Linked DNA regions of Pseudoxanthobacter soli DSM 19599. The protein of the gene in region 1 interacts with the protein of each later gene in a pairwise test. Links are inferred from orthologs where the notes say so. Each region holds a gene or a part of one and is shown on either strand. Other genes may lie near its edges. The genes, in order: dnaA and BUF17_RS02135.

Region 1 (14,138 bases):
GAAGCGGCCGGCGCGCAGGTCGTCGAGGGCGGCGTTCGCCTGTTCCAGCGGATAGATGGTCGTCGTCATCTCGATACCGAACGAAGGCGCCAGCGACAGGAATTCCGTCGCGTCGGCGCGGGTGAGGTTGGCGACGGACACGATCGAGCGCTCCTCCCAGAGGATGCGGTAGGGGAACGACGGGATGTCGCTCATGTGGATGCCGCCGCACACCACGCGGCCGCCCTTGGCGACCGCCTTCAGCGCCAGCGGCACCAGTTCCCCGACCGGGGCGAACAGGATGGCGGCATCGAGCGGCTCCGGCGGCAGGTCCTCCGACGCACCCGCCCACGCCGCGCCGAGCGAGAGCGCGAGCGTCTGCGCTGCGGTGTCCCCGGCGCGGGTGAAGGCATAGACCTCGCGGCCCTGGTGGCGCAGCACCTGGGCCAGGATATGGGCGGCGGCGCCGAAGCCGTAGAGCCCGATCCGCCTGCCGGGGCCGGCGGCCTTCAGCGACCGCCAGCCGATCAGCCCCGCGCACATCAGCGGCGCGGCGGCGACGGGGTCGTCGAAGCCGTCGAGCGGGAAGGAGAACGCCGCGTCGGCGACGACGTGGGTGGCGAAGCCGCCGTCGCGGCCATAGCCGGTGAACACCGGCGTGTCGCACAGGTTTTCGCGGCCGTCGTCGCAATAGGCGCAATGCCCGCAGGTGTGGCCGAGCCAGGGAATGCCGACCCGCCGGCCGGGCGCAAGCCCGTGCACCCCGCGACCGATGGCTTCCACGATGCCGACGATCTCATGGCCGGGAACGAGCGGCAGCGCCGGGTGCGGCAGGTCGCCGTCGACCACGTGCAGGTCGGTCCGGCAGACGGCGCAGGCTTCGACCCGCACGCGGATCTCGCCGTCGCCGGGTTCCGGCACCGGCCGGTGCTCCAGCACGAGCGGCCGGCCCGGGCGTGTCAGGACCATCGCTTCCATCGCCGGGCGTCTCCCTGCTGTTCCGAAAAAGCCGGCCCCGAACCGGGCCGGCTCCGCCGTCGGCCGCGCGCCCGTGCTCAGCGCTCGTAGGGGCTCTTGATGTCCGGCGGCAGCATCACGATGCCCGACATCGGCTCGATCCAGACGAGGTGATCGGTCACCTGGGTCACGCCCGGCACGCCTTCCGCCGCGACGCGCGCCGCGGTGCGGATCCGTTCGTCGAAGATGGTGCCCTGCAGGTCGACCACGCCCTTGGAGACGTTCACCTCGATCACGCCGTCCCGGCCCCAGGGGTGGCTGCCGAGTTCGGCGACCACGGCGGCCTTGATCTCCGCATCGCTGTGGGGGTTCGGCGCCGGCTCGGTGAAGGCGGCGAGCAGGGCGCGCAGCAGGTCGGCGCGGGAGACGATGCCGACGAGCTTGCCGTCTTCCACCACCGGCAGCCGCTTGATGGCGCGGCGGTTCATCACCTCGACCGCGTCGCTCAGCGGCTCGCCCGGCGCGACGGTGTCGACGTCGGTCGTCATCAGGTCGCCGATCTTGATGGCATGGGTGGCGACGTAACGCTCCGCCTCGCGGCCGGGGCCGGCGAGGATGCTGCGCCACCACGGCATCCGCCGCTCGGTGCCGATCTCGGCGCGACGGATCAGGTCGCCTTCGGTGACGATGCCGACGAGCTTGCCGTCGTCCAGCACCGGAAGGCCGCTGATGCGGCTGTCCAGCATCAGCCGCACGGCTTCCGCCACCGTCGTCTCCGGCGTCACCCCGATCACGCCGCGGGTCATGATGTCAGCGACGTTCATCGCCGTTCTCCCTCGTGTCCGCTCGAACGACAACGAGACGCTCAAGCTCTTGGAACTGGTGCGCGGTCTTCCGTCGGAGGGTTCCGCCGCCCGGCCGGAAAACACGCTCGCGTCTTCGTCTCGCCGGAACGCGGGTGGCGACGGTTCGAATCGTCCGCCATCTTCCGCGTTCCCGTCGTCATCATGCGCCAGAACGGCGCCGGTGGCGCGCCGTTCCCCGTCTCACGGCTTGATCGCGACCTTCAGCACGCCGTCGCGCTGGTGCGCGAACAGGTCGTAGGCCGCCTCGATGTCGTCGAGCTTGAACTGGTGGGTGACGAGCGGCTTCAGGTCGACGCGGCCCGATGCCACCACTTCCATCAGCCGCCGCATCCGGTCCTTGCCGCCCGGGCAGAGCGTGGTGACGATGCGGTTGTCGCCGAGGCCGGCGGAGAAGGCGCCGAGCGGAATGGTCAGGTCGGACGAATAGACGCCGAGGCTCGAAAGCGTGCCGCCGGGGCGCAGCACCCTCAAGGCCGCCTCGAACGTCTTCTGGGTGCCGAGCGCCTCGATGGAAACGTCGGCGCCGCGGCCGTCCGTCAGCCGCATGATCTCCTCGACCGGATCGTGGGTCTTGAAATCGACGACGTGGGTGGCGCCGAGCGCGCGGGCGATCTCGATCCGCTTCGGCACGGTGTCGACGCCGATGATGGTGGTCGCCCCCATCAGCTTGGCGCCCGCGACGGCGCAGAGCCCGATCGGGCCGAGCGCGAACACCACCACGGTGTCGCCGATGCGCACGCCGCCCGATTCCGCGCCCGAGAAGCCGGTAGACATGATGTCCGGACACATCAGCACCTGTTCGTCCGTCAGGTGATCCGGCACCGGGCTGAGGTTCACCAGCGCGTCGGGCACCAGCACATATTCCGCCTGGGTGCCGTCGATGGTGTTGCCGAACTTCCAGCCGCCCATGGCCTTGAAGCCGTGGCGGGTGCCGGGGCCGTCCTGCGAGGAGCAGCCGCACAGGCAGGCGAACGAATGGCCGCTCGGGGTGATCGCGCCGGCGATCACGCGCTGGCCTTCCTGGAACCCGGTCACGCCGGAGCCGAGCTTCTCGATGATGCCGACCGGCTCGTGGCCGATGGTCAGGCCCCTCGCGACCGGATACTCGCCCTTCAGGATGTGGACGTCGGTTCCGCAGATCGTGGTGGTGGTGATGCGGATCAGCGCATCCTGCGGCCCGACATCCGGGATCGGCTTCTCGTCGAGCACGATGCGGCCCGGTTCGACGAAGATCGCGGCTTTCATCTTGGCGGTCATGGCAGGCTCCCAGGAATGCGTGTTTTGCGCGGCTCGGCCGCTGTCTCAGGCGCGCCGCGAAACGTCCGCGCGGCGCGGTGGTGCTTCGGTCGGGGCCGGCGTGTTGCCGGCGTCGGTCGGGCGACGTTCGCCCGGCGCTCAGACCGGTTCGACGGCGATCACGCGGAAGGTGTGCATGCCGTCGTGTTCGTGGATCGAGACATATTCCCCGATGAGGAACCGCTCGTCGCCGAAGTGGTAGCCGGCCTCGTCGTCGAGATGCGCGTCGGCGGGGTAGCGGAAGGCCCAGCTTCCCCCCGGCCGGCGAACGAGATGGCCGATGGATTGTTCCCCGTCGCGGTTGCGGACGGCGCGGCATACCTCGCGGTGCGCCGCCCAGAGTTCGGGCGAGATGTGCCCGTTGACGTCGAGCGGCGCGACGAAGGCGTAGGTGTGGGAATTGCTGCCCTCGGGATGGCCCTTCTCCCGGGCGAGATCCAGCCGGATGCGCCGGAACGCCTGCGGCAGCGCCGCCCGCGCGGCGGTGACGCCGTGGGCGGAGGTGGCGGAGATCGGGGAGGGGCTTGCGACGGGTGTGATCATGGCGGCGGCTCCGGGCTGCGGACCTCGGTGGTCCGGAGGGGCGCTGGAGCATCCCGCTCCAGCCTTTGGACCTGGCACCTTCCGAGCGGACGTCCGATCGGAAGAAATCGCTCCAGATTCAAGAGCTTGAGCATATTCCGCGTTCGGATCTTCCCGATCCGAACGGAAACTGCTCCGGCTTCAGGACAGCGGCCCGGAGAGGTGTCCGGCCGCGAACTCCGAACAGACGCAAGGCTGACGAACGCAGGATCGACTGACTTCGAGCACGACACTTGGGGCGCGCCTCGGGGACCTTCCCCCGGGGGATGTCGTGACGCGGGCCGCGAACGCGGGCGCGTCGAGCGGGCCTTCACGCAGAGCGGTGAGAGGCCGAAGCGATGCGGCGGTGGGCTTTCAGCCGTCCAGCCGGCGCAGGGCAGACCGGTTGCGGATCACGATCCGGCGCGGGCTGCGGAAGGCGATGATACCGTTGCCTTCGAGCTGTGTCAGCGTCCGCGAGACCGTCTCGATGGTGAGGCCGAGATAATCGGCCATATCCTGGCGCGACATCGGCAGGTCGACGGCCTCGCCGCTCGCCAGTTCGCCGAGGAAGCTCGCGACGCGCTCCTGGGCGGTCTTGCGCCCGAGCAGCAGCACATGGTCCTGCGAACGCTGCAGGTCGCCCGCGGCCAGCGTCCACAGCGCCTGGGCGATTTCCGGATCGCGGGCGGCCAGCGCCACGACGACGCTGCGCCGCACCAGCCGCAGCGTCACCGGCGTCACGGCCTCGGCGGAGAAGCGGTGGGTGGTGCCGATCTCAAGCCCGAACACGGCACCCGGGCGGTGGAAGGCTTCGATCTGGCGGCGCCCGTCGTCGAGCAGCTTGCACACGCGCACCGTGCCGCTCACGACGAAGTGCACATAATCGGTCGGCTCGCCCTCGCCGTAGATTTCGGAATTCCGCTCGAACGGCACTGTCATCTCCGTGCCGGCGAACAGGTCGAGCAGGGCGGTCGGCAACCCGGCGACGGCGGCGGCCTCTGTTGCAGCCGGCTGCGGGGCGCGGATGGTCGGGAAGGGGGTCAGAACGGCGGTCCGGCGCTGATGGGCAGGGCTGCGCTCGAGGGTGGCGTGCTGCATGGGAATCGCCTCGTTCCGATATGATCGATGTCAAATGGATAGGGCGAAGGCCGGCCGGCCGAAATTCGGTTTGCCTCTTAAGTAAACCTCCTTAGTCCGAAGGGCTGCGGGCGCAAGTCATTGCTTTCAAAAGAAAAAGGGCGGGGAAACCCCCACCCTTCGCGCGTCCGGCCACGTTCGTGTGCGGACGAATTTCAGATATCGAGATTGGCGACCGTCAGCGCGTTGTCCTGGATGAACTCGCGCCGCGGTTCCACCTCGTCGCCCATCAGCTTGGAGAAGATGTCGTCGGCGTCGTCGGCCTCCTTCACCTTCACCTGCAGGAGCGAGCGCACGTTGGGGTCGAGCGTGGTTTCCCAGAGCTGTTCGGCGTTCATCTCGCCGAGGCCTTTGTAGCGCTGCAGGGTGATGCCCTTGCGGCCGGCGGCGAACACCGCGTCGATCAGCGCCACGGGGCCGCGGATCGCCGTCTCGACGTCCTTGCGCTTCAGCGTCGCCGCCTTGCCGTAGACCTCCCGGAGGTGGTCGGCATGGCCGTCGAGCTTGCGAGCGTCGGCGGAGCCGAGCAGGGCGGCGTCGATGGTCGCGACTTCCTTCACCCCGCGCACCACGCGCTCGAACCGCAGCGAGCCGTCGTCTTCGGCGATGCCGGTCCAGCCGCGCTCATATTCCTCCGCCAGGATGTCGAGCCTGCGGGCGATATAGGCCGCCGCCTGCACCGCGCGTTCCCGGTCGTTCAGAAGTTCCGGGCTGAGCGCGCCGGCGATGGCGGCCTGTTCGACCACATCGCGGCGATAGCGCGAATGCAGCCCGTCGAGCAGCAGGCGAATGCGCTGGGCGTGGTCGATCACCGCGCGCAGGTCGACGCCGACGCGGACCTCGCCGTCCGCCAGCGTCAGGCGGGCATCTTCCAGGCCGGTGTCGATGAGGTAGCTCTCGAGGGCCGCCTCGTTCTTCAGGTACTGCTCGGAGCTGCCGCGGCGCACTTTGTAGAGCGGCGGCTGGGCGATGTAGAGGTGGCCGCGTTCCAGCAGTTCCGGCATCTGCCGGTAGAAGAACGTCAGCAGCAGCGTGCGGATGTGGGCGCCGTCGACGTCGGCGTCGGTCATGATGATGATGCGGTGATAGCGCAGCTTGCCGACGTCGAACTCTTCCTTGCCGATGCCGGTGCCGAGCGCGGTGATCAGCGTCCCGATCTGCTCCGACGACAGCATCTTGTCGAAGCGGGCGCGCTCGACGTTCAGGATCTTGCCGCGCAGCGGAAGAATCGCCTGGTTGGCGCGGTTGCGGCCGCCCTTGGCGGAGCCGCCGGCCGAGTCGCCCTCGACGATGAAGAGTTCGGATTTCGCCGGGTCGCGCTCCTGGCAGTCCGCCAGCTTGCCGGGCAGCGAGGCGATGTCGAGCGCGCCCTTGCGGCGGGTCAGCTCGCGCGCCTTGCGGGCCGCCTCGCGGGCGGAGGCCGCCTCCACCACCTTGGCGACGATGGCCTTCGCCTCCTGGGGGTGCTCCTCCAGCCACGCGCCGAGCGTGTCGTTGACGATGCTCTCGACCACCGGCCGGACCTCGGACGACACCAGCTTGTCCTTGGTCTGGGACGAGAATTTCGGGTCCGGCACCTTGACCGACAGCACGCAGGTCAGGCCCTCGCGGCAATCGTCGCCGGTCAGCCCCACCTTCTCCTTCTTGGAGATGCCGGAGCTTTCGGCGTAGCCGGTGATCTGGCGGGTCAGCGCCCCGCGGAAGCCGGCGAGATGGGTGCCGCCGTCACGCTGGGGGATGTTGTTGGTGAAGCAGAGCGTGTTCTCGTGGTAGGAATCGTTCCACTGCAGCGCCACCTCGACTGTGATGCCGTCGCGCTCGCCGCGCATCGTCACCGGGGCCGGGATCAGCGGGTGCTTGGTACGGTCCAGCCAGCGCACGAAGGCTTCGAGGCCACCCTCGTAATGCAGTTCCTCGCGCTTGGGCTCGACCCCGCGCAGGTCCTCCAGGAGGATGCGCACGCCGGAATTCAGGAATGCGAGTTCGCGCAGCCGCCGCTCCAGCGTGGCGAAATCGAATTCGGTCATGGTGAAGGTCTGCGGGCTCGGCAGGAACGTCACCGTCGTGCCGGTGCGCCCTTCCGCGTCGCCGACGACCGCGAGCGGCGCCACGGCGTCGCCGTGGGCGAAGCGCATGGTGTGCGTCTTGCCGCTGCGGTAGATCGTGAGGTCGAGCCAGGTCGACAGCGCGTTCACGACGGAGACGCCGACGCCGTGCAGGCCGCCGGAGACCTTGTAGGAGTTCTGGTCGAACTTTCCGCCGGCATGGAGCTGGGTCATGATGACCTCGGCCGCCGAAACGCCTTCCTCGGGGTGGATGTCGGTCGGGATGCCGCGGCCGTTGTCGGTCACGGTGCACGAGCCGTCGGGATTGAGGGCGACCGTCACGCGGTCGGCATAACCGGCGAGCGCCTCGTCGATGGCGTTGTCCACCACCTCGTAGACCATGTGGTGCAGGCCGGATCCATCGTCGGTATCGCCGATATACATGCCCGGCCGCTTGCGCACGGCGTCGAGCCCCTTCAGCACCTTGATGGATTGTGCGCCGTATTCCTCGGCGCCGGTCGCGGGATTTTCGGTCATTGAGAATCGCTTGTAGGTCGCTCGGAGAGGAACGTCCGCTCCTTATAGGCGGTTGGACGCCGGGTTCAATCTTGCCGCCCAGTCTAGAGCATCGGGCCTGAAAGCGCGACGCGAACACCCGGAAAATCCGATGCCGAAACAAACATTTCGGTGTTTTCGGGCCGCGTCTGGCGAAGGCATGCCGGCAAGCGTGCCGAAGCGCCCTTCATGCGCTGCAAATGCGGTCTTCTCGCGGCATGCCGCCGCGGCGCGGATTCGCGGTTCGCGCGGCGTCAGCGCCACGCGATCGCGGCGGCGGCACCGGCGAGCGCGGTTCCGGCGATGCGGTTGAGCAGCACCCGCGCCCGCGTGTCTGAGAGGGCGGCCCGGGCCTTCAGCGTGAGGGCGATGTAGCCGATGCTGACGAGCGGCAGCACGAGGACGACGACGCCGGTGATCTCGGCGAAGCGCAGCAGATCGAGCTGCGTCAGGTCGATCACGGTGGGCAGGATCGCGAGATAGAACACCATGGTCTTCGGGTTGCCGAGGGTCAGCGCGAGGCCGGAGGCGAACACCCTGAGCGGCCGCTCGCCCGGCCGGGCAGCGACGTCGGCCTCCTCGACGGGGGCGGTCCAGAGCTTCCAGGCGATGAACACCAGATACGCCATGCCGGCATATTTCACCGCCAGGAACAAGAGGTGGAAGGCGTGGGCGAGCGCGCTCAGACCGAACGCCGCGGCGGCGAACCACACGAGATCGCCCGCGAGAATGCCCGCGGTGAACCAGAGCCCCGCCTTCCAGCCGCCGCCGAGCGTGCGGGCGACGAGCGCCGTCATGCCGGGTCCCGGCGAGGCGACGGCGAGGGCGTAGACGAAGGCGAAGCCGGCAAGGGCGGCAAGGCTGAGGCTGGTGTTCATCTCGGGCGTCCTCGATCGGCCGGTGCCGGCCGGCGGCCGTCACTAGGGCCTGGAGCATGGCTCGTCCGGATCGAAGCGATCTTAACGGCATCACCATGCTCAAGCGTCTGCATCCGAAGCGGCACCGCCGATCCGATGATTTCCATCCGACCGAAAGGCTTCGGCGCCGCCTGCCGCGCTTTTCGCATGGCTGCGCGGCGCTGTCACGCGCGGGGAGGGCAGGTCTGGTCACCGCCGGCCGCAACCTTCGCGGGTAACGTCTCCCGGTCGAAGGGGGTTACGCCGGGCGGAGCGGACGGACGCGGCCGTCGTCGACGGCGAAGTGCTGGGCCTCGTCGCCGATCGCCTCGAACAGCGCGGCGTCGGTCCCGGTCATCCAGGCCTGGGTGCCGAGGGCTGCGATGCGGGCGAACAGGCCGGCGCGTCGGCGGGTATCGAGGTGGGCGGCGACCTCGTCCATCAGGAGGAGCGGCGTTCGGCGCGTGAGACGGGCCACGAGGCGCGCATGAGCGAGCACGAGACCGATCAAAAGCGCCTTTTGCTCGCCTGTGGACGCGCGCGAAGCGGGCATTCCCTTCGCGGAATGCACCACCGTGAGGTCGCTGCGGTGGGGGCCGGTGAGCGTCCGCCCGGCCGCCCGGTCGCGGGCGCGCCCCTCGGCGAGGCGGGCGCGGAACGCATCCTCGGCGGCGACCGCGCTCATCTCGCCGACCCAGCCCTCGATCTCGCCCTCGAGCGACAGTTCCGCGGCCGGGAACAGGTCGTCGGCCTCGGGGGCGAGTTCGGCCAGGCAGCCAACGAGTTCGCGGCGCGCGGCCGCGATCGCGGTGCCGAGTTCGGCGATCTGGGTCTCGATGGCGTCGAGCCATCGGCGGTCGGCATTGTAGTCCTCGATGAGGCGGTTTCGCTGGGCGAGCGCCCGCTCATAGGCCGAAACCCGCTGGCCGTGGCCGGCGTCGATCGCCAGCACCAGCCGGTCGAGGAAGCGCCGGCGGTCGCCGGGCGGGCCGGTGAACAGCCCGTCCATCGCCGGGGTGAGCCAGAGAACGCCAAGATGCCGGGCGAGGGCTTCGGAGGAGCGCTCCTCCTCGCCGTCGATCCGGATGCGCCGGCTCCGCGTGGCCGGCCCGCCATCGGCAGGCGCGGGGTCGAGCCCGGTGCCGATTCTTACAGGTCCGTCAGGGCCTTGCACCACGGCCGACACGGTCCAGCCGCCGGTGCCGCCGAGACGGGCGAGCGCTTCGTAGGTCGCCCGCCGCAGGCCGCGCCCGGGAGACAGCAGCGACACGGCCTCGATCAGGTTGGTCTTGCCGGCACCGTTCTCGCCGACGAGCACAACCGGCCGCCGGTCGAGCTTCAGGGAAAGCTGCGCGTAATTGCGGAAGTCGGTCAGCGCGATGGCCGAAAGGAACACCGCCTCGGCGCCGTCGCCGCTCACCTCGGCGCCTTCCGGCCGGGCACCTCGCGTCACACCCGCATCGGCATCAGCACATAGAGCGTGCCGTTGTCGCCGCCGTCCTGGATCAGGGTCGGCGAACCGGGGTCGGCGAAGCGGAACACGGCTTCCCCGGAGGTGATCTGGCTGGCGATGTCGAGCAGGTAGCGGGCGTTGAAGCCGATATCGAGCGGGGTTGCGCTGTACTCGATCACGAGTTCTTCCGTCGCCGAACCGGAATCCGGGTTGTTGACGGCGAGCACCAGCTTCTCCTCGCTGAGGGAGAGCTTCACGGCGCGGCTGCGGTCGCTCGAAATGGTGGAGACGCGGTCGACGGCGGTCGCGAACAGGTCGCGGTCGACCCGCATTTCCTTGTCGTTCGACTGCGGGATGACCCGGCCATAATCGGGGAAGGTGCCGTCGATCAGCTTGGAGGTGAGCACCACCGGGCCGAAGGTCAGGCGGATCTTGGAATCCGACAGCTCGATGGCGACCGTGCTCTCCGGCTCGTCCAGCAGGCGCTGGATCTCGCCGACCGTCTTGCGCGGCACGATGATGCCGGGCATTCCGGCGGCGCCCGCCGGTGCGGCGCGCTCGGCCTGGGCCAGCCGGTGGCCGTCGGTTGCGACCGCGCGCAGCATGGTGCCGTCGCGGCCGTCCACGGTGTGCAGGTAGATGCCGTTCAGATAATAGCGCGTCTCCTCGGTGGAGATCGCGAACTGGGTGCGCTCGATCAGACGCTTGAGGTCCTGCGCCGGCAGGCCGAACGAGTGGGTGAAGCTTCCGGCGGTCAGGTCGGGGAAATCGCCTTCCGGCAGCATCTGCAACGAGAAGCGAGAGCGGCCGGCGCGCACCGCGAGGGTGGAGCCGTCGCCCGAGGTCTCCAGCGAGATTTCCGCGCCGTCGGGCAGCTTGCGCACGATGTCATGCAGGATATGAGCCGGTACGGTGGTGGCGCCGGGCGCCTCCACCATCGCCGGTACGGTCTCGGTGACCTCGAGGTCGAGGTCCGTCGCCTTGAGGCGGAGCTCGCCGCCCTCTGCCCTCAGAAGCACGTTCGACAGGATCGGGATGGTGTTGCGCCGCTCGACCACGCGATGGACGTGGGAGAGCGATTTGAGAAGGTGTGCCCGCTCGAGAGTCGCTCGCATGATCGCAATCCGCTGTCGGTGATGCCGGCCGGACCGGCGGCATAAAGGAAAGGTGTGGCCGGATCGGCCGGCCTGGCTCGGAGGCGCCGGTAGCGGCGAGACCGCCCCGGCGCCGGGGTCCGAAAACTGCCCGCTGGAGCGCGAACTTGCAAGCCCTCGTCGCATGGAACCGGGCGGGAGGACAGGCGCGGGCGGGGTGCGGAGGCAGGAAGGAGAGGGCAGGGCCGCGGGGGCGGCGCGGCCGTCAAAGCAGGTGGAACGGGACGGCCAAGCGCCGATGAAGCGACGCGGGCCGATGAAGCGACGTCAGCCCGAACCGCCACACGGCGAAGCCGGCCTTCATGCAGGAGGCCGGCCCGGCGTGTCCCGCTCCCTCCGGACGGGGCGCAGGCGCTGATCCGGTCCGGCCGCTCTCCCCGGCTCAGTCGTCGAGCAGGCGCTTCAGCGCCTCGATCTCTTCACCGGTGCGCGCGTCGGTGCGAGAGAGTTCCTCGATCTTGCGCACCGCGTGCAGCACGGTGGTGTGGTCGCGTCCGCCGAACTGCCGGCCGATCTCGGGCAGGGAACGCGGCGTCATGGTCTTGGCAAGATACATCGCGATCTGGCGCGGGCGCACGATCGCCTGGGTGCGCCGGGCCGAGATCAGGTCGGCCTTCGACACATTATAGTGCCGCGACACCACACGCTGGATGTCCTCGATGCGCACGCGACGCGCCTCGCGGGCCTTCACGAGATCGCGCAGCGCCGTTTCCGCCATCTCGACGGTGATCGGCGCGCCGGTCAGCTGATTGTGGGCGACGAGGCGGTTCACCGCGCCATCGAGATCGCGACCGTTGGTGACGACGGCGCGGGCGACGAAATCGATGACGGCCTCCGGCACCGAAAGACCGGGATAGGTCTGGGCCTGGATCGCGAAGCGCTGGGCGACGACGGCCCGGCGAAGGTCCGCATCCGGCGAGCCGATCTCGACCGTCAGCCCGCCGCCGAGGCGCGAGCGCACTCGCGGATCGAGCGTGGAGAGCTCGCTCGGCGGGCGGTCGGCCGCGATGACCACCTGCCGGGCGCCGTCGATCAGCACGTTGAGGATATGACAGAATTCCTCCTGAGTGCGGTCACCGTGCAGGAACTGCAGGTCGTCGATCAGGAGCAGGTCGATGCCGCGCAGGTTCTCCTTGAACGCCAGCGCCGCCTGGGCCTGAAGGGCGGCGACGAAGCGGAACACGAAGTGCTCGGCGGTGAGATAGAGCACGCGGCGATGGCCGCCGGCGCCGGCTTCCGCGGCAATGGCCTGGAGCAGGTGGGTCTTGCCGTAGCCGACCGGCGCGTGGATGAACAGCGGATTGAAGGCGGCCACTTCGCCTGCCCGCGCCCCCGCCACCTGGCGGGCGGCGGCGAGCGCGAGAGCGTTCGACCGGCCTTCCACGAAGGTGGCGAGCGTGAAGCGGGGATCGAGCGGCGAGCCGACGAAGCCACCTTCCGCGCCCTCGCTGCTGCGCGGTGCGGTGAACGGGTGGACCTTGGCGGTGGTCTGGCCGCCAGCGGCCGGCGAGGCGGTGCGATGGCTGCGGCTGCGGGCGGAATCGGCCTGCGGGAGCGGCGTCACCGCCGCCGGAGTCGATACGACGCGCGGCGTGGCTGCGGCGTCGCCACGGGCAGCCGGGGCGGCGGCGCGCAGGGCGCTTTCCGGGGCACGGCTGTTGTTGGCGACCGTGGACTGCGCCTCGGGCACCATCCGCACCCGGGCGGCAGACCGCACGGAGATGTCGAGACGGCGCACGTCGGGGCTTTCTTCCTGCCACAGCGCCATCAGCCGGTCGCCGTAATAGGATTGGATCCACTGCTTCAGGAAGCGGGTCGGCACCGACAGGTGGACGATGCCGTTGGCACAGCTCTCGAGGTCGACGCGGGCGAACCACGACGAGAAGACGTCGTCGCCATACTCGGACTTCAGACGGCTGCGCACCCGGCTCCAGCCGGAATCGGTCCGATCTGCGGAGGCGCTGTCGATCCGCGTCGCAACCGAAGCCGTCTGCTGTGCCGTGCTCATCGTCGTCTCCATGTCGTCTCCGTCCGGTCCGAACGGTCTCAATGTCCCGGCGCCGCCCGCGTGATCGGGGCCGCGCCTCTTCAGTGTGCTCGCACGGTGCCGTGGCAGCCTGCCGCCGGACACCGGTCATATCTCGTCCGGCCGGATCACCGGACCGGTCACCGCACCCGAAGGCGCGGCTTGTTGCATTTTTTTGCGCCGCTTTCCAACCCCGGAAGGGGTCGCAGGGCACACACGATCCGCGTCCGGCCGTTTCCGGCCGGTGCTTCACGCTCGAAACACAACGAAAATTCCGTCACCCCGGCGGGGTTAGCAGCGATCGCATTCCGCGCCGCCGTCTCCCGCCACCCGTGTCGCCCGCCAGGCCGGCCGATGCCGGCCCGCCGGCCTCCGTCAACGTTGCGCCCAGGGCAGTCCCTGGGCCTTCCAGCCCGCGACCACGCCGCGGTGGCCGGCGGCATCCGGCGGGCCTTCGAACCCGCCGCTGATATTATAGGCGCGGGTGAAGCCCGCGTGGGTCGCGGCGATGGCCGCGGACTTGCTGCGCACGCCCGAGCGGCACAGGAACAGCACCGGCGCGGTCTTGTCGCTTCCGGATGCCGAGAGCGCCGCCTGCAACGCCTCGATGAAGTCGGCCCGCACGGACATGTCGGGATAGACCTGCCAGTCAAGGAACACCGTCTCCTTGCCGAGCGAGGAGAGGTCGGGCACCCCGACGAAGGACCATTCGGGAAGCGTCCGCACGTCGACGAGCACGGCGCCGCGCTCGGCGCCCAGCATCGTCCATGCGTCGTCCGCACTCAGGTCCCCGGCATAGGTCGCGCCGGCATCAATAGACATCAAAAAACTCCCCGGCCGCGAGAGGCGGTCCGTCAGTTCTTCTTCGCGCTATGGAGTTTACTGCGCCCGCGAAGCCAACGAACGATAGTCGTCAGCGATAAACGTCGTGCGACAGCAACGCATACCCGCAACACACCACCACACCGCTTGCATAGCTCGAGGCAATAAGAACCATTTGCTCACAAGTGGCTGTTGTCATTTCGGGATTTACGCTTGCACAGGTGGGTGACGAGACCCGTCTCATTCGCGGGCAACGTTCCGATGGGCTGAAAATACACAGCCCCCCCGGACGCGGCAACAGGGGCAAAATCGACGTCGCCGCGCCCCCCCGGAAGGAGGGCCGGACGAGGGGCTGAAACGGGTGGCGGCGATGGGGGCAAGGCCTTTC
Region 2 (14,174 bases), on another replicon or contig:
GCAGGCGGCGAGGCGCGTGAAAAACACGGCCTCGCCGAAATCGAATTCGTGGTTGCCCGGCACGAAGAAGTCCGGCCTGACCATGTTGGTGAGGGTGACGATGTGCTCGCCCTTGTCGAAGCTCGACATCAGCGAGGGCGAGAACGTGTCGCCGCCGTGGGTGAACATCATCGGCGTGCCGTGCGCCCGCTCGGCCTTCACCACGGCCGCCAGCTTGGGAAAGCCGCCCCAGCCCTTCACGTCCGACATGCGGTAGATGTCGTTGACGTGGAGCAAAGTGAACGTGGTGCCCGGGGCTGGCCCGGCTTCGGCGGCGCGCACGAGACCCGGCATGAAGCCGAGCGACAGCCCGGCCCCCAGACCGACGCCGAGGGTTTCGCGGCGGGTAAGCTTCGGCATCGGACGGCACTCTCTGTCGGGGCTTGCGCTTCGGAATTTGCGCTGGGGCGGCGCAACATGCCGCGAGATTAGCGCCGGCCCGACGGCGGTGACAATCGCCGCCGAAGAGAGACGCCGCTCGGCACCCGCGCGAGATCGCGTCAGGCCCGCAAGATCGCGTCAGGCCTGATCAAGCGGAGCCGGGGCGCGGAAGCCCATCAGCGTTTGGGTGGGGAAGTCGTAGACGCGCCCGGTTTCGGTGAAGGAGGGCTTCAGCAGTTCCAGCAGCGGCGGCACCAGATCGGACGGCGGCGGCAGCAGCTCGGGATCTTCGCCCGGCATCGCCTGCTTGCGCATCCGCGTACGCGTGGCGCCGGGATTGACGAGGTTTACCCGCAGCGACGTCTTCTCGGTCTCGGCCGCGTAGGCGCGCACCAGCGCGTCGAGGGCCGCCTTCGAGGCCGCATAGGCGCCCCAGAACGGCCGGCCGCGCCACGCCGCGCTCGACGACAGGAAGATCGCGCGGCCGTGCTCCGACTGCCGCAGCAGCGGGTCGAGCGAGCGGATCAGCCGGGCGTTCGCCGTGACATTGACGGTGAGGACGTCTTCCAGCGCCTTCGGCTCGAGATGGCTGACCGGGGTCAAAGGCCCGAGAATGCCGGCATTGCCGACGAGCACGTCGAGCCGTCCCCAGCGGGAATGCAGCGCGGCCCCGAGGCGGTCGAGGGCCGGAAGATCCTTCAGGTCGGCGGCGACCAGCGTGATCGGTTCGCCGCCCGCCGCGCGGATCTCGTCGTCGAGTTCCTCGAGCGCGCCCACGGTCCGGGCAAGTGCCACGACGTGCGCGCCGCCCGCGCCTAGGCCGAGCGCCAGCGCCCGGCCGATGCCGCGCGAAGCACCCGTGACCAGAGCGATCCTGCCGGCGAACGGCTTATGGGCGTCAGTCTTCCCGGCGGTGTCGTCCGCGACGGCGCCTTCGCTCATGGTGTTCCCCCGAACGTCTTCTTGGTCTTGATCGGAAAGCAGTCTGACGCATCCACGCGCGGCAGGCCAGCCTGCAGGGGCATGGCTCCACAAGGCCGGCTCAGTCGTTCGCCGGCCGGCCCGTCGGGGCGCCGCGACGATCGGCGCGCTGCGATCAGCCGACGGCGGCGAGACGCGGGGGACGGCGCGGCGCCTCTTCCTGGTGGTCGGTCAGCCGGGTCGGATATTCGCCGGTGAAGCAGGCATCGCAGAACTGCGGCTCGGCGTTCTGGCGCCTCGCCTCGCCGACGGCGCGATAAAGCCCGTTGATGCTGAGGAAGGCGAGGCTGTCGACCTTGATGAAGGCCGCGATCTCCTCGACCGACATGCGCGAGGCGATCAGCTTCGACTTCTCCGGCGTGTCGACACCGTAGAAGCAGGAATCGGTCGTCGGCGGGCTGGCGATGCGCATGTGCACTTCGGTGGCGCCGGCGTCGCGGACCATCTCGACGATTTTCAGGGAGGTGGTGCCGCGCACGATGGAATCGTCGATCAGCACCACGCGCTTGCCCTCAAGCATGGCGCGGTTGGCGTTGTGCTTCAGCTTCACGCCCATGCGGCGGATCGAATCCGTCGGCTGGATGAAGGTGCGGCCGACATAGTGGTTGCGGATGATGCCGAGTTCGAACGGAAGGTTCGCTGCCTGGGCGTAACCGATGGCGGCCGGCGTGCCGGAATCCGGCACCGGCACCACGAGATCGGCCGGAGCCGGGGATTCGAGCGCGAGTTCGGCGCCGATATTCTTGCGGACATTGTAGATGTTGCGGCCTTCGACGACCGAATCCGGCCGGGCGAAGTAGACATATTCGAAGATGCAGAAGCGCGGACGCACCGGCTGGAACGGGCGCAGGCTCTCGATGCCGCGCTCGGTGATGACCACGAGTTCGCCCGGTTCGATGTCGCGGATGAAATGGGCGCCGATGATGTCGAGGGCGCACGTCTCCGAGGCGAGCACCGCGGCGCCGTCGAGTTCGCCGAGCACCAGCGGGCGCACGCCGAGAGGATCGCGGCAGCCGATCATGCCGCCCTCGGAGAGCGCGACGATGGCATAGGCGCCCTCGATCTGGCGCAGCGCGTCGACGAGACGGTCGATCAGCGGGCCGCGGTTCGACGTGGCAATCAGGTGGATGATGGTTTCGGTGTCGGAGGTCGACTGGAAGATCGAACCGCGCCCTTGAAGCGTGCGCTTCAGCACGCGGGCATTGGTGAGATTGCCGTTGTGGGCGACCGCGAAGCCGCCGCCGGCGAATTCCGCGAACATCGGCTGGACGTTCTGAAGCACCGGCGCGCCGGTGGTGGAATAGCGGGTGTGGCCGATGGCCTTGTTGCCCTTGAGCCGTTCCATGACGGCGGGCTTGGTGAAGGTGTCGCCGACGAGGCCGATATGGCGTTCGAGACAGAACGCCTCGCCGTCGAGAGAGACGATGCCGGCGGCTTCCTGCCCGCGGTGCTGCAGGGCGTGAAGACCGAGCGCCGTCAGCGCCGCCGCCTCCGGGTGCCCGAAGACGCCGAAGACGCCGCACTCCTCGTGCAGGTGATCGCCGTCGAAGGGACCGGCCGCTTCCACGCCGGACCCGGCGCCGTACTGGTCGTGAACGTCCATCGCCATCCCTCTCAACCGCTCGGGTGGCCGGCCCGGTGCGAAACCTCGCCCGGCCGGAACCGCTTCCTCGAACCGGCTTCCAAGAACAAGACCCCGGAGCACGGAATGCGCCGAGGTCACGCAGAAAGCCGGACTGTCGGAGCGCATCGCCGATCACGGATGAGGCGACAGCGCTCCAGCCTTCGCCCCGATCATCGATGTAGCCGCTTCACTGTCGCGTCCGTCGAGGCGGTCCTCGCCATGGCGGGTTCGACGGCAGTCGCAACGACCCCAATATAGGAAGCCCACGCGGCAAACCAACACGAAGTCTGCCTGCGCCGGCACCTTTAACCGTCTCCAAGGTCGCCAACAACCCCTTTGGCGGCAAAGCGGATCCGCTCGTTCCGCATGGGCGTCCGCGCTGGAACGCGGGCGCATCGCATCGTCCGGCTTCCGCCTGGCGAGAGGATGGCCGGTAGGCCGCCCGCCGCCTACTGCGCCGGGGCTGCGGGTGCCGCCGCGGGCGGTGCAGCCGGCGGGGACTGCTGGTTGCCGTCGGTCGACTGGATCAGCTGATCAAGGCTCTGGCGCGAGTTGTTGCCGTAGGCCGGATCGTTGGGCGACGCCGTGCCGCGCGTCTCGCCAGCGCCTTCGCCGGTGCCGCTCTGGGTGTCGCCGCCCGGTGCCGGCGTCTCGGCCGGTGGCAGCACGCCGCCGAGGGTGCCGAGGCGTTCGCGCAGCATCGCATCGGGGTTCGACGGCAACAGCGCCATCAGCCGCTGGCCGAGATCGTCCAGCATCGGCCGCGAGCGGGCGTCCGCGACCCAGCTCGGCTGCTTCGCCGGCGGAACCAGCCAGTTGAAGAACAGCATCGCCACGACCAGCAGCAGGATGCCGCGGGCCGCGCCGAACACGAATCCGAGCGCCCGGTCGACGAAGCCGACCCGGCTGTCGATGACGAAATCGGAGATCTTCATGGTGATCACGCTGACGATGATCAGCGCCACGAGGAAGATCGCCGCGATGGTGAGCGCCAGCGCGAGGTGGGGATTCTTGACGTATTGCTGGGTGAAGGGAAGCAGCTTGTCGTAGAACGCGTAGGCCGCGACGGCTGCCGCAACCCAGGACGCGATGGAGAGCACCTCGCGGACGAAGCCGCGCACCATGGCCAGCACCGCGGACAGGAGAGTGACGACGAGGACAACCCCGTCGAGAGCTGTGATCGACATCTGTCGGTTATCCCTCGTGCGGCGCGAAGCGGGCCGCCGAATCCCACGACCGTGTTCGGAACGCCGACGGCACCGTACACCGGACACCGGCGGCAAACGCAACGCGACTCAAATCCAACTTCTTCCAGAAACGGCCCCGGCGCGGCATCGTCGCCGCCTCACATCTCGGGCTCCCAATCGCCATCGTCCCAGCGGCCCGCTGCTTCACGGCCCGCCTCTGCCCGGGTCAGCCCTGCCCGCCCCGTTCCAGTTCTCGTCGCCGGGCCGGCGATCTGCCTGCCGCCCGAGCGGAAACGGTCGCGGTCCGGCCCGCTCACCGCGCGCGCACCCTCGGCACGGTGTCCGCCGGCGACGTCCGCGACGAGATCGGCCAGAGCCGCCGTTCCCCGCACCGCGATCGACCGCCCGCGCGCTTCCTCGCCGGCCACGGCCTCCGGAACCACGGCCGACTGGAAACCGAGCTTTTCGGCTTCCTTGAGGCGCGACGCCGCGTGGCCGACCGGCCGGATGCGGCCCGTCAAGCTGACTTCGCCGAAATAGACGCAATCCGGAGGAAGGGCAACCCCGCTCAGGGACGACACCAGAGCCGCCGCCACGGCGAGGTCGGCCCCCGGCTCCACGATGCGCAACCCACCGGCAACATTGAGGTAAACGTCGTTCGAGCCGAACCGCACGCCACAGCGTGCCTCCAGCACGGCGAGAATCATCGCGAGGCGGTTGCCGTCCCAGCCGACGGTGGTGCGCCGTGGCATGGAAAGCGGAGACGGCGCGACGAGCGCCTGGATTTCGACGAGAAGCGGGCGGGTGCCCTCCATTCCGGCGAACACCACCGTGCCGGGGCTCGACTGGTCGCGGTCGCCGAGGAACAGCTCCGACGGGTTCGGCACCTCGCGCAGGCCGAGGCCGGTCATCTCGAATACGCCGATCTCGTCGGTCGGCCCGAATCGGTTCTTGGTGGTGCGCAGCACGCGGAACGGGCCGGAGCCGTCGCCCTCGAAGCTCATGACCGCATCGACCATGTGTTCCACGACGCGCGGTCCGGCGATCTGGCCGTCCTTCGTGACATGGCCGACGAGTACCACCGTCGCGCCGCTCTGCTTGGCGTAGCGGATCATCGCGTGGGCGCAGGCGCGCACCTGCGTCACCGTGCCGGGCGCGGATTCCGCGGCGGCGGTCCAGAGCGTCTGGATGGAATCGATCACCACCAGCGCCGGCTTCTCGCCCGCCAGCGTGGCGAGAATATCCTCGACGCTCGTCTCCGCCGCGAGCGCGACCGGCGCGCCGGCAAGGCCGAGGCGCTCGGCGCGCAGCCGCACCTGCGCGGTCGCTTCCTCGCCCGAGACATAGACCACCTTCTCGCCGGTCCTCGCGAGCGCGGCGGCGGTCTGGAGCAACAGCGTCGACTTGCCGATGCCGGGATCGCCGCCGATCAGGATGGCGGAACCGCGCACGAAGCCGCCGCCCGTCACCCGGTCGAGTTCGGCGATGCCGCTCTCGATGCGCGGCGCCTGCGGTTCGCTTCCGGACAGGGAGGCGAGCGGGATGTTGCGGCCCTTGCGCGGCGAGGCCTTCGGCCCGGCGAGCACCCCGTCGTCGGCTTCCTCGACGATGGTGTTCCAGGCGCCGCAGGCCTCGCACTTGCCCGACCATCGATTCGTGACCGCCCCGCAGGACTGGCAGACGAACTGTGTTCGGGATTTGGCCATCTAACCGGCGAACCTTCTGCCTGTGGCCGTCAGCGGGGACGCCCGGCGCCGATATAGCGGCGGGCGTAGCGGCGGCCGAGATGGGTCAGGATCTCGTAGGGAATGGTGCCGGCGCGCGCCGCCACGGCATCGAGTGAGGCGTGGTGGCCGAACAGCTCGATATAATTGCCGCGCCGGGTAAATTCGGACGGCACGTCCGTCACGTCGAAGGCCATCAGGTCCATCGAAACGCGGCCGAACAGCGGCACGGCGATGCCGCCGAGCGAGCCGAGGGCACCCGGGTCGCCGTCGCGACCGCCCGCTGCCCGGGGAAAGCCGTCCGCATAGCCGACCGAGACGATGGCAATGCGGGTGTCGCGGGTGGTGGTCTCGGCGGCGCCGTAGCCGACTGTCTCGCCGGCCTTGACCGAACGCATCTGGACGATGCGCGCCTCCAGGGTGACGACCGGCCGCATCGGGTTCTCGTAACCCGAGACGGCGCCGCCGCCATAGAGCGCGATGCCCGGCCGCACCAGGTCGAAATGATAGCCGCGATCGGTCAGGGTCGCCGCCGAGTTGGCGAGCGACACCCGCACACCCGGCAGAAGCGCCCGCGCGGCGCGGAAGCTCTTCAACTGGCTGCGGTTCATCGGGTGGTCGGGCACGTCGGCGCAGGCGAGATGGCTGATGACGAGATCGATGCCGGCGCGCCCCGGCAGCGTCCCGTTCGCGGCGAGCGCCGCGACTTCGCCCAGCGAGATGCCGAGGCGGTTCATGCCGGTATCGATGTGCAGCGCGGCGGGCGGCGTGTCGCCGCCGCGGCTGCGGCGGTAATCGACCCACTCGGCGATCTCCGCCTGGGAGCCGAGCACCGGGCTCAGCCGAGCCGCCGCGAACACCGGCGCCGCACCGGCGGGCAGGCCGTTCAGCACGAAGATGTCTGCGTCCGGCGACGCGGAGCGGGCCGCCAGCCCTTCTGACACGAGCGCGACGAAGAACGTGCGGCAGCCTGCCGCCGTCAGCGCGCGCACCGCCGCGTCCAGGCCGATACCGTAGGCGTCGCCCTTGACGACAGCGGAGCATTCCGCCGGAGCGGCCTGCTCGGCGAGGGTGCGCCAGTTCTCGACGAGGGCGTCGAGGTCGATGACGAGCCGTCCCCCGGTGAAGGCGCGCATGTCGCCCGCCAGCGCGGCCATGTTCTCGGCGTGGGTGCGGGCGGCGTCGGAATCCTCCGTGCGCTGCCTGTCGTCGTCGGTCGCCTCTCGGCTATCGGGCGCGGTCATCCGCTCTCATTCCAGTCTGTCGGGCAGCGAAACTTCGCGCGCGAGATTCGAGAATCGGGTCACTTCGGCATCGAATTGCAGCAGCACCGTGCCCGTGGGGCCATGTCGCTGCTTGCCGATGATCACTTCCGCGACGCCGGCCACGGTCTCCATCTCGTTCTGCCAGGAGAAGAACTCCTCGGAGCCCTCCTTCGGCTTCTTGTTCTTGAGATAATATTCCTCGCGGAACACGAACATGACGACGTCGGCGTCCTGCTCGATGGAGCCGGATTCGCGCAGGTCCGAGAGCTGCGGCCGCTTGTCGTCGCGCGATTCCACCTGACGGGAAAGCTGGGAGAGCGCCAGCACGGGCACGGCGAGCTCCTTGGCGAGCGCCTTGAGGCCGGTGGTGATCTCGGTGATTTCCTGCACGCGGCTTTCGGAGCGCTTGGCGGAGCCCTGGAGCAGCTGGAGATAATCGACCACCAGCAGGTCGAGGCCGCGCTGGCGCTTCAGCCGCCGGGCGCGGGCGGCGAGCTGGCCGATGGAAAGGCCGCCGGTCTGGTCGATATAGAGCGGTAGCGTCTGGATTTCCTGGGCCGTCGCCGCCAGCCGCTCGAACTGCTCGGCATCGATGGAGCCGCGGCGGATCAGCGAGGACGGCACGCCGGACTGTTCGGCGAGAAGGCGCGTCGCCAGCTGCTCGGCCGACATTTCGAGCGAGAAGAAGCCGACGATGCCGCCATCCTCGGCCTTCACCGTGCCGTCCTGCAACGCCATGGCCTTGTAGTTGCGGGCGACGTTGTAGGCGATGTTGGTGGCGAGCGAGGTCTTGCCCATGCCCGGACGGCCGGCAAGGATGATGAGGTCCGAGCGCTGCAGGCCGCCCATGCTGCGGTCGAGGTCGCTCAGGCCGGTGGCGAGGCCCGAAAGCCCGCCCGCGCGCTCATAGGCGGCAGCCGCCATGTCGACGGCGGTCGTCAGCGCCTCGGAGAAGGTCTGAAAGCCGCCCTCGTAGCGCCCAGTTTCGGCGAGTTCGTAGAGCCGGCGCTCGGCGTCCTCGATCTGGCTCTTGGGCGGAGTGTCGATCGGCGAATCGAACGCGACATTCACCATGTCCTCGCCGATGTGAATCAGCGAGCGCCGCAGCGCGAGGTCGAAGATCAGCCGGCCGTGGTCTTCGGCATTGATGACGGTGGTCGAATCGGCGGCAAGGCGCAGCAGGTACTGCGTCACCGAGATGTCGGCGATCTGCTCGTCGGCGCCGAAGAAGGTCTTCAGCGTGATCGGCGAGGCGGTCTTGCCCGCCCGGATCAGCTGCGAGATCTTCTCATAGACCCGGCGATGGGCATCGACGAAGAAGTGCGTCGCCTCCAGGAAGTCGGAGACGCGATAGAAGGTCTCGTTGTTGACGAGGATGGCGCCGAGCAACTGACGCTCGAGTTCCACGTTGTGCGGCGCCATGCGGGCGAGCGGCCCGGCCGTTTCGATCTTGCGCGCGGTGGCGTCCATGCGGCTCTCCGGTGGCGCGATCTGAAAGCGCGCCGCTGTGCGGTCGGGTCCGAACCGCTGCCCTCCCCGGTCGCCGGGCATCTTCGCCGGAACCCGAATGGTCGGTGCGGTGCCGACGGCGGACACCTTGGTTAACCGCTTTGGAGTGGCGAGGGAAGCAACCGTGCTCACCCGCGCGGACGGCTCCCCGATATCAACAGGACAATATCAACCGGGGCCTGAGTCGGGGAGAGTCCATCGACACGGCGAGCGGCCGCGGAGGCGCACCGCCGTTCGATTCCCTACGGTTCGCCGGCGTCCGAACGCAGCCGGCCGAGCCAGGCCCGTGCGCCCTCAATGGTGCGGAAATCGTCCAGGCATCGCGCCGGACTCTCGGGAAAGGCGCTCGCCGCCATCTCCTTGAGGGCAGGGCCCGGGCCGAGTTCCAGGAAGGCCGTCGCTCCGGCCTCGACGCAGGCCTGAAGGCAGGCATCCCATTGTACAGTCTGCGATATCTGGGCTGCGAGCTTGTCGAGCCCCGAGCGGGCATCGACCACGGCGGCGCCGTCGATGCCGCTCAGGAGCCGGATGCCGGCCACGGGCAGACGGCGCACCGGGACCGCCTCGAGATCGGCACGGAACCGCACGGATGCCGACGCCAGACGCGCCGTGTGGGAGGCGACCTCCACCGGCACGTCGACGACGCGGGCGGCGTTGAGCCCCCTCGCCTCCCCGGCCAGGGCTTCGAGCGCGGTGCGGGCGCCGCCGATGACGAAGGCGTCGCCGGGATTGACGATGGCGACCGAGGTTCCGAACCGGGTGCAGAGGCCGTCGATCAGCGTACGGGAGAGGCCGCGCACGAACAGAAGGCCGTCGCCCGCCGGCGACGCGGCATCCATCGCCTCGGCACGGCGCGCGACGAGATCGAGGATGACGTCGGCCTCCACGACGCCGGCGACGCCCCAGGCGGCGACCTCGCCGACACTGTAGCCGGCGACGATGAGGCGCGCCGGCATCGCGTCGCGCAGGACCGTCATGGCGGCGAGGGCCTGCACGGCGGCGAGGATCTGGCCGACGCGGTTGCGGTGGAGGTTGTCCGGCGTCTCGGTCGCCACCATTTCGCGCGGGTCACGGCCGCCGAGAAGGCGCGCCGCCTGCGCGAACAGGCTCGCGGCCTGCGGCGCCTCGCCCGTCAGCGCGAACATGCCGAGGTGCTGCCGCCCCTGCCCGGAGCACAGGATCGCGAGGGTCATCAACGCCGCCTTTCTGGACTCTCGGGGACCGCTACGGAAACGCCGCGAACAGCGACGTGCGCACGGGGAGGAGCAGGATGGCGTGGGTCCGCATGATGGTCCTCGCGCCTACGAGCCTGATTGCTGGTCACGATCCTGGGCCGCCACGAACAGCGTCATGGCGAGAAGATCGGCCGAGCCGCCGGGGCTGAGGCGACGGGCGACGAAGCCTTCGTGCACCGAGCGCGCGTGATCGCGCCAGCCGGGCCGGCGGACACCGCCTTCGTCGAGGAAGGCGCGAGCCGCATCGCGCGCAAACGACAGGCCGTCGAGGCCGCCGCGATGCAGGAGGTTGGTGTCCTCGAGCGCGGCGATAAGGGCGAAGCAGGCCTCGATCCGCGCTGCCTCAGCGTCGCCCGGGGCGACCGCGATCCCTCTGCGCAACGCCGGAAGGCCGACGCCGTAGACGGTCGGAAAGCCGCTTGCCGCCTCCAGCCGCGCCCCGCCCGCGCCGAACCGGCGCCTCGCCGCCCCGCCGTGGCTGTGCAGAAGGATCGGACCATCGACAATATCCCGGCCCCAGAGGCGCGAGACGATCGTGCCGAGCGGTTCCCGCGGCGGGGCAAGCCCGGCCAGTCGCGCGCCCGCCGCGGCACACAGCAATCCAAGCCCGAAGATCGCGCCGCGATGGGTGTTGATCCCGGACGTCGCCGACAGCATCGCCGCCTCGGCCTCGATGCCAATCAGCCGGAGACGCGCCATGGCGCTGCCGTCGGCGCCGGCTTCGGCGAGAGCGCGCAGATAAGGCGCGATGGCCGCCGCGCTCGCCCGGAACGTGGCGGCGTCCATGTCGTCGTGGCTGCCCGCATCGACATGGCTGACGAGGCCGGGTTTCGGCCAGGTTTCCAGTTCGAGGAGCAGGCACTCGACGGCGCTTGCCGCGACCGCGTCGAGGTCGCGGGCGAGATCGTCCCGAGCGCCCGCCGGTGCCGACGGAGGGGACAAAGCCGGGCTCGCGTTCATGACGTCGGCGCTCCAGGCCAGAACAGGTCGGCACGGAGAAGGGAGACACCATGGAGCGTCTTCACCAGGAGGTCGCCTGCGCCGTCGTGAAACTCCCGCCAGTTGACCGCCGCGCCGTCCGCGCGGACGAACTCGCCGTCGAGCCGCATCGGCGCGTCTGCCTCCGCAACGGCGAGATCGGCGGCAAGGCCATGCAGATTCGCGCCCTGCTCCGCCACGAACAGAAGATCGATATCGGAGTTGCCGGTGAGATAGCTCTGGCCCGTCAGCGACTGCCAGGCGAGGCTTCCGAACACCCGAGCCGTCACGCCGTGGCGTTTCGCAAGGCCTTCGATCCGTTCGAGAACGGGTTGCCATTCGGCCGGTGCGGCTGCCGCAGCGTCGTGCAGGGCCGGAGGCGGCGTCACCGATACGACCTCGGCGGGCGGCACGACAAGCGCGAGCCTCCGCTTGCCAGTCGACGGGGGCGAAGGCAGGCCGAGCGCGATGCCGTCGCCGTCGCCGTCGCCGGGCATGGGCCTGCGGGTGACGAGCGGCCAATCGCTATCGGCCCAGAGCGAGACGAGCCGCTCGTCCTCGAGATCGCGCGGAACGGTGGTGAGCGTCCGCCAGCCCTCTGGGCTGACGAACACGAGATCGTGCCGCCGGATCGGCCGGTCACCCCTGCTGGAGGGCGAGATCATGGACGCGCCCGGCGATGTCTTCGGCCTTGAGGCGGCCGGCCCGCTCCTTGCCGAGCGCGCCACGGCGATCGCGCGTGTCCGGCATGTCCCCCAGCAATGCGCCGAGCTGGTCGGCGAGCGGCGCGGACGTGTCCCAGATCAGATGGACCGCCCCGGTCTGGGCGAGATTGGCGAGGCCCGGCGCGAACACCGGCGTCGACTTCGCCTTCTCCTCCAGAACCGCGATCGACAGCTTCGTCACCTTGGACATCGACGGCAGGTCCATCACGGCCGGATCGGCGCCGGGAATGCCGACGAGCACCCGCGTCGCGAGCGCCGTCGCAAGGAATGCGCCGGCGGCCGAGTGCCCGTAGAGGATGCCGACGGTCGGCCGGCCGTTCAGGTCGGCAAAGAGCAGGCATTTGGCGAGATGCGCCAGGAACTCGTTCAGGCCGAGCAGTTCGTCGCGCTTGCTCATGCGCTGGCTGTCGCTGTCGACGATAACGAGGATTGGCCCGCTGTCGACGCCGATGGAGGCGAGGACGTGGCGCGACAGGCGGATGGCATCGTCGATGCCGAGCGCGGTGCGGCCGGCGACGCCGACGACGAGCGCGCGGCCGTCACCCTTGAGCGCGCCGGAGCCCGTCAGGATGCCCCGGTCGTTCGTCACGTCGTGGCCGTCCGGGAACAGGCCGGTCAGGATTTCATCGAGCGTCACGGCTGCTGCTCCCGATCTTGCCGGCCAGGGCGATGAACTGTTCGGCGGGCATGCCGGGGATCGACCCGGCATCCGGTGCGCCTTCGGCGGTCCAGATGTCGGTCGCGTCCGCACAGGTGCCGAAGCGTTTCAGGCGGTCTTCGAGACGGGCCTGCTCGGCCTTCAGCGTGTCGAGACCGAAGATCCCGACCGAACCGAGAAGCGTCAGCGCTGCGTCGCGGAAATCCTGCCCGGTGTCGTCGACGAAAATCTCGGCTCCGCCGATCAGACGCCGGTGCTTGCCGCCCATCGTGCGCCACACCATGGCGCGGTCGCGGGCGTCGAATTCCTCGACGCCCCGGTTGGTTTCGATCACCTCCGGACCGGACACCGCGATGCGGCCCTGCTCGGAGACCGCCAGCGCAGAACAGCAACCGGCGATCAGGCCGCCGCCGCCATAGCAGCCGGCACGGCCGCCGACGAGGCCGATCACCTTCACGCCGGCAGAGCGTGCCTCGATGACCGCGCGCATGATCTCGGCGATGGAGAGTTCGCCGGCATTGGCTTCCTGCAGCCGAACGCCGCCGGTATCGAACAGGATGAGAACCGGCACCGAGCCGGTATCCCGCGCCGCGCGCAGCAGGCCCGTCAGCTTCGCACCGTGGACCTCGCCGAAGGCGCCGCCCATGAAGCGGCCCTCCTGGGCGGCGACGAACACGGGCGCACCGTCGAGCGTGCCGCGCCCGACCACGATGCCGTCGTCGAACTGTGCCGGCAGGTCGAACACGGCGAGATGGGGACTGACCTCGCGCAGTTCGGGACCGATGAACTCCTCGAAGCTGCCGTCGTCGAGCAGCAGGCGAATGCGATTGCGCGCCGAGGCCTCGTACCAGCTCATCGACCTGTCGACGGCATGTCCCGTGCTTTTCTGGATCGCGCTCATTGGTCGTTGTCCTCCATCAGCCGCGCGGCCTGCGCGAGCCGCAGCATGACGGTGTCCGGCCGTGCGCCGCCGTCATTGACGGAAAATCGGATGCCGCCGGGCGAGTAGCGCTCGACGAAATCGGCGGTCACCGCATCCCACACCGCGCCGAAACCCTCGGCGGCGGTCTTGATCTCCAGCCGGCATTCCTCGGCCGGCAGAACGCGTTCCGCGAGCACCTCGAGGTTGCCGGAGGCGACAACGCCGATGATGGCCATCTTCCTGGAACCACCGGACGGCTTGCGGGCCTGGTGGCGAAAAGCCAGATCTTCCATGGGGCTGTTTCCTCTCACCAGTTGCGGAATCGCGAGGGCGGGGCATAGAGCCCGCCCGACCACCGCACGAGATCCTTGATGGAACGCGCCGCCAGCATGCTCCGGTCGGCGTCGAGCGGATCGATGCCGAGGTCCTCCGGACGGCGGATGACGCCGCGCTCACGCAGGCGCTGAACCATCGCCGCGTCCCGGCCGCGGCCGACATCGGTATAGCCGGCGACGCCGCGGATCGCGTGCTCGCGCTCGTCCGCGTTGCGGCAGAGCAGCAGGTTGGCGATGCCTTCCTCGGTGACGATGTGCGTGACGTCGTCGCCGTAGATCATCACCGGCGCCAGATCGAGCTTCAGCTTGTCGGCGAGCGCGATGGCGTCGAGCTTCTCCACGAACAGGGGGACGTTCTTGTCGCCGAAGGTCTCGCCGATCTGGACCACGAGCTTGCGCCCGCGCCGCAGCGGCGCGGGACCGTCCGGATCCGCCTCCTGCCCGGCCTGAAGCCACGGCTCGCTCGGATGCCGCCTGCCCCGCGCGTCGGAGCCCATGTTCGGCGCGCCGCCGAAGCCGGCGATGCGCGATGTGGTGACGGTGGACGAATGTCCCTGCAGGTCGATCTGCAGCGTGGAGCCGATGAACATGTCGCAGGCATAGAGGCCGGC

Evidence for each region.
Region 2: the proteins of dnaA (region 1) and BUF17_RS02135 interact in binary tests that used the Escherichia coli proteins (3 or more experiments, as listed by UniProt). The link is inferred for Pseudoxanthobacter soli DSM 19599 from one-to-one orthologs.

Annotation. Positions count from the first base shown.
Region 1 is NZ_FRXO01000002.1:40,608-54,745, reverse strand. What follows is about bases 10,598-13,505. They hold dnaA (chromosomal replication initiator protein DnaA), read right to left. Parts: upstream 12,911-13,505; coding sequence 11,285-12,910; downstream 10,598-11,284. Other genes in these bases: BUF17_RS04675 (rhodanese-like domain-containing protein), read right to left, coding at 13,304-13,505; dnaN (DNA polymerase III subunit beta), read right to left, coding at 10,598-10,863. Also shown: BUF17_RS04725 (zinc-dependent alcohol dehydrogenase family protein), read right to left, coding at 1-957; BUF17_RS04720 (CBS domain-containing protein), read right to left, coding at 1,035-1,760; BUF17_RS04715 (NAD(P)-dependent alcohol dehydrogenase), read right to left, coding at 1,983-3,059; BUF17_RS04710 (hypothetical protein), read right to left, coding at 3,198-3,641; BUF17_RS04705 (helix-turn-helix domain-containing protein), read right to left, coding at 4,035-4,760; gyrB (DNA topoisomerase (ATP-hydrolyzing) subunit B), read right to left, coding at 4,955-7,381; BUF17_RS04695 (LysE family translocator), read right to left, coding at 7,654-8,277; DNA replication/repair protein RecF, read right to left, coding at 8,555-9,715; more of dnaN, read right to left, coding at 9,745-10,597; more of BUF17_RS04675, read right to left, coding at 13,506-13,750. UniProt on the Escherichia coli protein: Plays an essential in the initiation and regulation of chromosomal replication. Binds in an ATP-dependent fashion to the origin of replication (oriC) to initiate formation of the DNA replication initiation complex once per cell cycle.
Region 2 is NZ_FRXO01000001.1:495,499-509,672, forward strand. What follows is about bases 6,430-9,373. They hold BUF17_RS02135 (replicative DNA helicase), read right to left. Parts: upstream 8,672-9,373; coding sequence 7,187-8,671; downstream 6,430-7,186. Other genes in these bases: alr (alanine racemase), read right to left, coding at 6,430-7,093; BUF17_RS02140 (acyltransferase domain-containing protein), read right to left, coding at 8,953-9,373. Outside these bases: BUF17_RS02105 (bifunctional metallophosphatase/5'-nucleotidase), read right to left, coding at 1-399; BUF17_RS02110 (SDR family NAD(P)-dependent oxidoreductase), read right to left, coding at 559-1,362; purF (amidophosphoribosyltransferase), read right to left, coding at 1,517-3,004; BUF17_RS02120 (CvpA family protein), read right to left, coding at 3,475-4,212; more of alr, read right to left, coding at 5,948-6,429; more of BUF17_RS02140, read right to left, coding at 9,374-9,903; triphosphoribosyl-dephospho-CoA synthase MdcB, read right to left, coding at 10,012-10,905; mdcG (malonate decarboxylase holo-[acyl-carrier-protein] synthase), read right to left, coding at 10,902-11,588; BUF17_RS02155 (biotin-independent malonate decarboxylase subunit gamma), read right to left, coding at 11,563-12,285; BUF17_RS02160 (biotin-independent malonate decarboxylase subunit beta), read right to left, coding at 12,272-13,207; mdcC (malonate decarboxylase acyl carrier protein), read right to left, coding at 13,204-13,521; mdcA (malonate decarboxylase subunit alpha), read right to left, coding at 13,536-14,174. UniProt on the Escherichia coli protein: The main replicative DNA helicase, it participates in initiation and elongation during chromosome replication. Travels ahead of the DNA replisome, separating dsDNA into templates for DNA synthesis.